Linked DNA regions of Methylorubrum populi. The protein of the gene in region 1 interacts with the protein of each later gene in a pairwise test. Links are inferred from orthologs where the notes say so. Each region holds a gene or a part of one and is shown on either strand. Other genes may lie near its edges.

The links.
Region 2: the proteins of rlmB (region 1) and MPPM_RS12290 interact in binary tests that used the Escherichia coli proteins (3 or more experiments, as listed by UniProt). The link is inferred for Methylorubrum populi from one-to-one orthologs.

The regions. Positions count from the first base shown.
Region 1 is NZ_AP014809.1:123,811-126,934, forward strand. What follows is about bases 313-3,122. They hold rlmB (23S rRNA (guanosine(2251)-2'-O)-methyltransferase RlmB), read right to left. Parts: upstream 2,218-3,122; coding sequence 1,408-2,217; downstream 313-1,407. Other genes in these bases: rpsA (30S ribosomal protein S1), read right to left, coding at 313-1,052. Outside these bases: more of rpsA, read right to left, coding at 1-312. UniProt on the Escherichia coli protein: Specifically methylates the ribose of guanosine 2251 in 23S rRNA.
Region 2 is NZ_AP014809.1:2,661,549-2,664,858, reverse strand. Bases 263-3,258 are described here. They hold MPPM_RS12290 (NAD(P)H-hydrate dehydratase), read left to right. Parts: upstream 263-996; coding sequence 997-2,520; downstream 2,521-3,258. Other genes in these bases: MPPM_RS12285 (amino acid permease), read right to left, coding at 2,530-3,258; MPPM_RS12295 (P-II family nitrogen regulator), read right to left, coding at 474-812; MPPM_RS12300 (glutaminase), read right to left, coding at 263-373. In the rest of the region: more of MPPM_RS12300, read right to left, coding at 1-262; more of MPPM_RS12285, read right to left, coding at 3,259-3,310. UniProt on the Escherichia coli protein: Bifunctional enzyme that catalyzes the epimerization of the S- and R-forms of NAD(P)HX and the dehydration of the S-form of NAD(P)HX at the expense of ADP, which is converted to AMP.

The DNA.
Region 1 (3,124 bases):
CGGCGCTTGACCGAATCGACCTCCAGGATCTGCACCTCGACCTCCTGAGAGGTGGAGACGATCTTGCCCGGATGGACGTTCTTCTTGGTCCAGCTCATCTCGGAGACGTGGATCAGGCCCTCGATCCCCGGCTCCAGCTCCACGAAGGCGCCGTAATCGGTGATGTTGGTCACGCGGCCCTTGAGCTTGGCGCCCTCGGGGTAACGGGCGGCGATGCCCTCCCACGGATCGGCGAGCAGCTGCTTGATGCCGAGCGAGATGCGGTGCGTCTCGTGGTTGATCTTGATGATCTTGACCTTCACCGTCTGGCCGATGGTCACGACCTCGGACGGGTGGTTCACGCGGCGCCACGCCATGTCGGTGACGTGCAAGAGGCCGTCGATGCCGCCGAGATCGACGAAGGCGCCGTACTCGGTGATGTTCTTGACGACGCCGTCGATGACCTGACCTTCCTCAAGGTTGGCCACCAGCTCCGAGCGCTGCTCGGCGCGGCTCTCCTCGAGCACGGTGCGGCGCGACACGACGATGTTGCCGCGGCGGCGATCCATCTTGAGGATCTGGAACGGCTGGGGCGTGCCGAGCAGCGGGGTCACGTCGCGCACCGGGCGGATGTCGACCTGCGAGCGCGGCAGGAACGCCACGGCGCCGTCGAGATCGACGGTGTAGCCACCCTTGACCTGGTTGAAGATCGTGCCGGTGACGCGCTCGTTGGCCTCGAAGGCCTTCTCGAGCTTGACCCAGCTCTCCTCGCGGCGTGCCTTGTCGCGCGAGATGACGGCCTCGCCCAGCGCGTTCTCGATGCGGTCGACGTAAACCTCGACCTCATCGCCGACCTTGAGCTCGCCCTCGCGGCCCGGGCCGGTGAATTCCTTGAGGGGGACGCGCCCCTCGGTCTTGGCACCGATATCGATGACGGCGACATCCTTCTCGATGCCGACGACGGTGCCCTTGACGACCGAACCCTCGGTGATCTCGTGCTGGAGGAAAGATTCCTCGAGCAGGGCCGCGAAATCCTCGCGGGCCGCGGAGCTTGCGTTCAGACCAGCAGACATTCTTTCTCCTGAATGGCCTCATTTCGTGAGGCCGCGCCGGCGGCTCGTGTTGCGAAGTGCCCCCGTCACCGCCGCCCGCCGGATGGACGATCCGGCCGGGCTCGCCTCCTCTCGGAGGGCCGACGCATGCTCAAAGCGATGGTCGAGGGCCGATTGCCCCGGCGATGCGCCCGCCGGGCACAACGCCCGGATCCTGACGGTATCGATGAGGAAATCGGTGCGAGCGATATCGGAATCGCGTCTCCGACGCAATGTCTTGAAACGTCTCAAGATGGTTGCGCCGGAACATGACCGCCTGAGCGGCGCGCGCTCGGACGGGTCCGGTACGCCGCAGCCCATCGGAGATAGCGCGATCTCAGCCCTGGCTGCCGGCCGGCCGGGTCAGAGCGTAGAGCGTGATTGCCGCCGCGTTCGAGACGTTGAGGCTGCGGATGGCTCCGGTCGCGTCGATGCGCACGAGCAGGTCGCAGCATTCGGTGGTGCGCTGGCGCAGGCCCTTGCCCTCGGCGCCGAGCACGAGCACCGCCGGCCGGCGCGGACCGACCGCATCGAGCGGCGTACCGGCGTCCGAATCGAGCCCGATCCGGGTGAATCCGCGCTCGCCGAGGGTGATCAGCGCCTCGGCGAGGTTGCGCACGATCACCAGCGGCACGTGCTCCAGCCCGCCGGAGGCGGATTTCGCCAGCACGCCGGTGGCGTTGGGCGAGTGGCGCGCGGTGGTGACAATGGCGGTGACACCGAAAGCGGCCGCGGTCCGCACGATGGCGCCGACATTGTGCGGATCGGTGATCTGGTCGAGGGCGAGCAGCAGCGCGTCGTCCGGCATGGCATCGAGGGCCGGCGCGGCGAGCGGCTCGGCTTCCGCGTAGAGGCCCTGGTGCACGGCGTCGGGGCCGAGCAGCTTGTCGATGGCGCTCGGCCGGACGAGTTCCGGCTCGATCGGCAGCTCGACCCCGGCCTCCTTGAGGCGGGCCAGCGCGTTCTCTGTGGCCAGCAGCCGATGGAAGTGGCGGCCCGCATTGGCCAGCGCCTGCGACACGGGATGCCATCCGTAGAGCACGACATGGTCCCTGCCCTCGCGGGCGGCCGGTCCCGGCGGCTGCTGCGGTCGCGGGCGGGGCCGGAAGCCGTAGGGCTTGGCCGGGCGGTCGCGCGGCGGGGTCATGGGCTCGTCTTTCAGAGAGGAAACGGGGCGTCTGTCGGATTTCCGAGAAACCGACGGGATCGTCCCGCGTCAAGCGTCGGATCGTTGCGTCGGATTCCTGCGGCATGGCCGTTGCCGTCGGCTGCGAACCCGACTATAGACCGGGCGCCGACGGACAGCGCCCTTCGTCTATCGGTTAGGACGTCAGCCTTTCACGCTGAAAAGGCGGGTTCGATTCCCGCAGGGCGCGCCATTTCCGTACAGAACTGCGAACGCCGGACACGGCTTCGCCGCCCGAACCCGTCAGGGCATTCTCTAGGCTCTCCTTGTCGCCGACAATGCGGATCACGTCCGCTCCCACCTCGACGCGGTCGACAATCGCCTGAAGCCACGCTTTCCGGAAAGGGATCTCACCCGAGGTTACATTCTCGCGCAGCAGACGCCCGAAGCGCTCGATCAGTTCGGGCCCGATCTCAGTTGGATTCGGGCTGACCATACGGATCCGGCCGAGGGCAGCTTTCGCCAGATCTCGCTCGGCTCGCAAACTCGACAGCCGCTCCTTCAGCAGATCGTCCGGCTCATCGTCGCCGTTCTCCACCAACCGGTAAAGCCGCCTGAGCTTCTCCTCTGCGGTCGTGAGCTCGCTGCGTAGCGCAGCTACGCGGCCATCGACCTGCGTTGCTCGCTCAGCGCGCAGCGCCCACAGCGAGGCCAGCGTCGCCCGCAATCGGTCGGGCTGCAGGAGGTCGGCCACGAGACGCTCGGTGACCAGGGTGTCGAGCGTGTCCATCCGGATCGTCCGGCCCGAGCAGCCCGTCGGACCCTGCCGTCCTTTCGTCGAGCAACTGTAGTAGCGGTGCACCTGCCCCGATCCCGAGGTGCCAGTGCGCAGCGTCATCGCACCGCCGCAGGTGCTGCAGGTCGCAAG
Region 2 (3,310 bases), 2.5 Mb from region 1 along the record:
GGATCAGGTCGGTGACCGCGATGGCACCCGCATTGATGAAGGGATTGCGCGGGATGCCGTTCTCCCGCTCCAACTGCACGATCGAGTTGAACGGGCTCCCCGACGGCTCCCGGCCGACCCGGCGCCAGAGCCGGTCGCCGACCATGCCGAGGGCCAGGGTCAGGGTGAAGACCTTGGAAATGCTCTGGATCGAGAACGGGATATCGGCATCGCCCCCGGCCGCGACCCGACCGTCGCCGTCGATCACCACGAGGCCGAAGGCCTGTGGGTCGACGCCGGCCAGTTCGGGGATGTAGCTCGCGACCGTGCCGCGATCGGGCCGCGCCCGCATCTCCTCGGCGATGTCTTTGACGATACAGTCGAGATCGGGCACGGCGTCGCTCGGCTACGGCGCTCTTTTCGGCAAGCGCGGACGCGGCCAGCCCTTCACGAAGCGGGCCAGGACCGCACGTCCTCGGAGGCGAGGGCCGGAATCAGATCGCGTCGGAGCCGGTCTCGCCGGTGCGGATGCGGATGGCTTCCTCGATCGTCGAGACGAAGATCTTGCCGTCGCCGATACGGCCGGTCTGGGCCGACTTGCGGATCGCCTCCACGGCGCCCTCGACGAGGGCGTCCGAAAGCACGATCTCCAGTTTCACCTTGGGCAGGAAGTCGACGACGTACTCAGCGCCGCGGTAGAGTTCGGTATGGCCCTTCTGACGGCCAAACCCCTTCGCCTCGATCACGGTGATGCCCTGAAGGCCGACCTCCTGGAGGGCTTCCTTCACCTCGTCGAGCTTGAACGGCTTGATGATCGCCTCGATCTTCTTCATCCGGAAAAGCCCGATCCGCCTGGTCCTTCAATCAGCCATTTATGTACCATCGCTGTCGCGCGATCGCCACGGCCATTTGGAAGGTAGGACCGGGAAGATGCGCACGCAATGTGCAAACAAAGCGGAATATGTAGGCAATTCCGCAGAAATCGATGAATTTCCAGGCAGGCCGTGAGCCACTTGCATGCATGAGTTGGTGAATTCCCCGAAGATCGCGGATCGGCTGCTCACCGTTGAGGCGATGGGCCGGGTCGACGCGGCAGCCATCGCCGCCGGCACGCCCGGCCTGACGCTGATGCAGGCGGCGGGCGCCGCGGTGGCCGGTCGCGCCCGGACCCTAACGCCGGAGGGCGGACGGGTGCTCGTCCTGTGCGGGCCCGGCAATAACGGCGGCGACGGCTTCGTCGCCGCCCGCCTGCTGGCCGAGGCCGGCTACCGGGTCGAACTCCGCCTGCTCGGAGAGCGCGCCGCGCTCAAGGGCGATGCGGCGCTCGCCGCCGAAGCCTGGACCGGCCCAGTCGTTGCCGCGACGGCGGAGGTGCCGGCGGCCGACCTCGTCATCGACGCCCTATTCGGTGCCGGCCTCTGCCGTGACCTGGAGGGAACGGCCCGCGCCCTGGTCGAAGCCGTCAACCGATCCGGCATCCCCGTGCTCGCGGTCGATGTGCCGAGCGGGATCGACGGGAATAGCGGTGCGGTGCGCGGGGTCGCCGTCGAGGCGAGCGAGACGGTGACCTTCGTCGCGCTCAAGCCCGGCCACCTCCTCCAGCCCGGCCGGGCCCATTGCGGCGCGCTGCACGTCGCCGATATCGGCACCGGCGCCGCCGCCTTCGCCGCTGGCATCGCCGGGGAGGCGCGCGCGATGGTCCGCAACGCGCCCTGGCTCTGGGCGCTGCCGCAACTCACCGCGGGGAGCCACAAATACACTCGCGGCCATGCCCTCGTGCTGTCGGGCCCGGCCCACCGCACCGGCGCGGCCCGCCTCGCCGCGCGCGGGGCGCTGCGGATCGGGGCGGGCCTCGTCACCGTGGCCTCGCCGGCCGCGGCGCTGGCGGAGAATGCCGCGCATCTCACCGCGATCATGCTGCGACCCTGCGACAGCGCCGACGACCTCGACGACATGCTCGCCGACGAGCGGCTGAACGCGCTGCTGCTCGGCCCCGGCCTCGGCACCAGCCCGGCGACCTGCGACCTCGTGGCGGTGGCGGCTGGGGCCGGCCGCGCCCTGGTGCTCGACGCCGACGCGCTCACGAGCTTCCGCAGCGAGGTGCGCACGCTGGCCCGCCACATCCGGGACGGCGAGGCGCGGGCGGTGCTGACGCCGCATGAGGGCGAGTTCGCGCGGCTGTTCTCCGGCACGGAGGCCGTGGCCGAGGGGCTGAGCAAGGCCGAACGCACGGCGCGCGCCGCGGAAATCGCCGGGGCGGTGGTGGTGCTCAAGGGGGCCGACACGGTGATCGCCGCCCCCGACGGACGCATCGCGATCAACGATCACGGCACGCCGCATCTCGGCACCGCCGGCTCCGGCGACGTGCTCGGGGGCCTCGTCGCCGGGCTGCTGGCGCAGGGCATGGAGCCGTTCGAGGCGGCCTGCGCCGCGGTCTGGCTGCACGGCGATGCGGGCCTGCGGTTCGGGCCGGGGCTGATCTCGGAGGATCTTCCGGAGCTGATCCCGGCGGTGCTGCGCGACCTCGCCGGTCGCGCCTGATCACCCCGGTTACCCGGCCGCGACCACCGCGTGCTTGCGCCCGTAGAGGGCGTAGAGCACCAGCCCGAACAGGTTCCAGACCACGAACCAGAGCTGGGTCGTCGCGGGCAGGCTAAGGAACAGGTAGCCGCAGCCCAGGATCGTGATCGCCCCGATCAGCCAAGGGGCCGGGGCGCGGAAGGTGCGCGGCGCATCGGGGGCGCGCAGGCGCATCACCAGCATGCAGGCCGCGACCGCGACGAAGGCCGCGAGCGTGCCGGCATTGGCAAGGGCCGCGAGTTCTCCCAGAGGAACCAGCCCGGCGAGCACGGTCACCACGGCCGCGGTGAAGAGCGTGATCCGCACCGGCGTACCGGCGGACGACAGCTTCGCCAGGCTCTGCGGCAGCATCCCGTCGCGGGCCATGGTGAAGAAGATGCGGCTCTGCCCGTAGAAGAAGGCGAGGATGACGGTCGGCAGCGCGATCACCGCCGAGGCGGCGAGGTACTGCGCCACGAGCGGCCGGCCGAGCTCGCGCAGGATCAGCGCCAGCGGCTCCGGGCTGTCGGCGAACCGGGTGTAGGACACGGCCCCCACCGCGGCGACCGCCACCGCGACGTAGATCAGGACGCAGGCCGCCATCGATCCGACGATGCCGATTGTCAGGTCGCGCCCCGGATTGCGCGTCTCCTCCGCGGCGGTTGCGATGGCGTCGAAGCCGTAGAAGGCGAAGAAGATGATCGCCGCCGCGGCCATGACGCCGCGCTCGACCCCGTCGGCGCCCACGCTCTTGGGAAAGCCGTACGGGTCG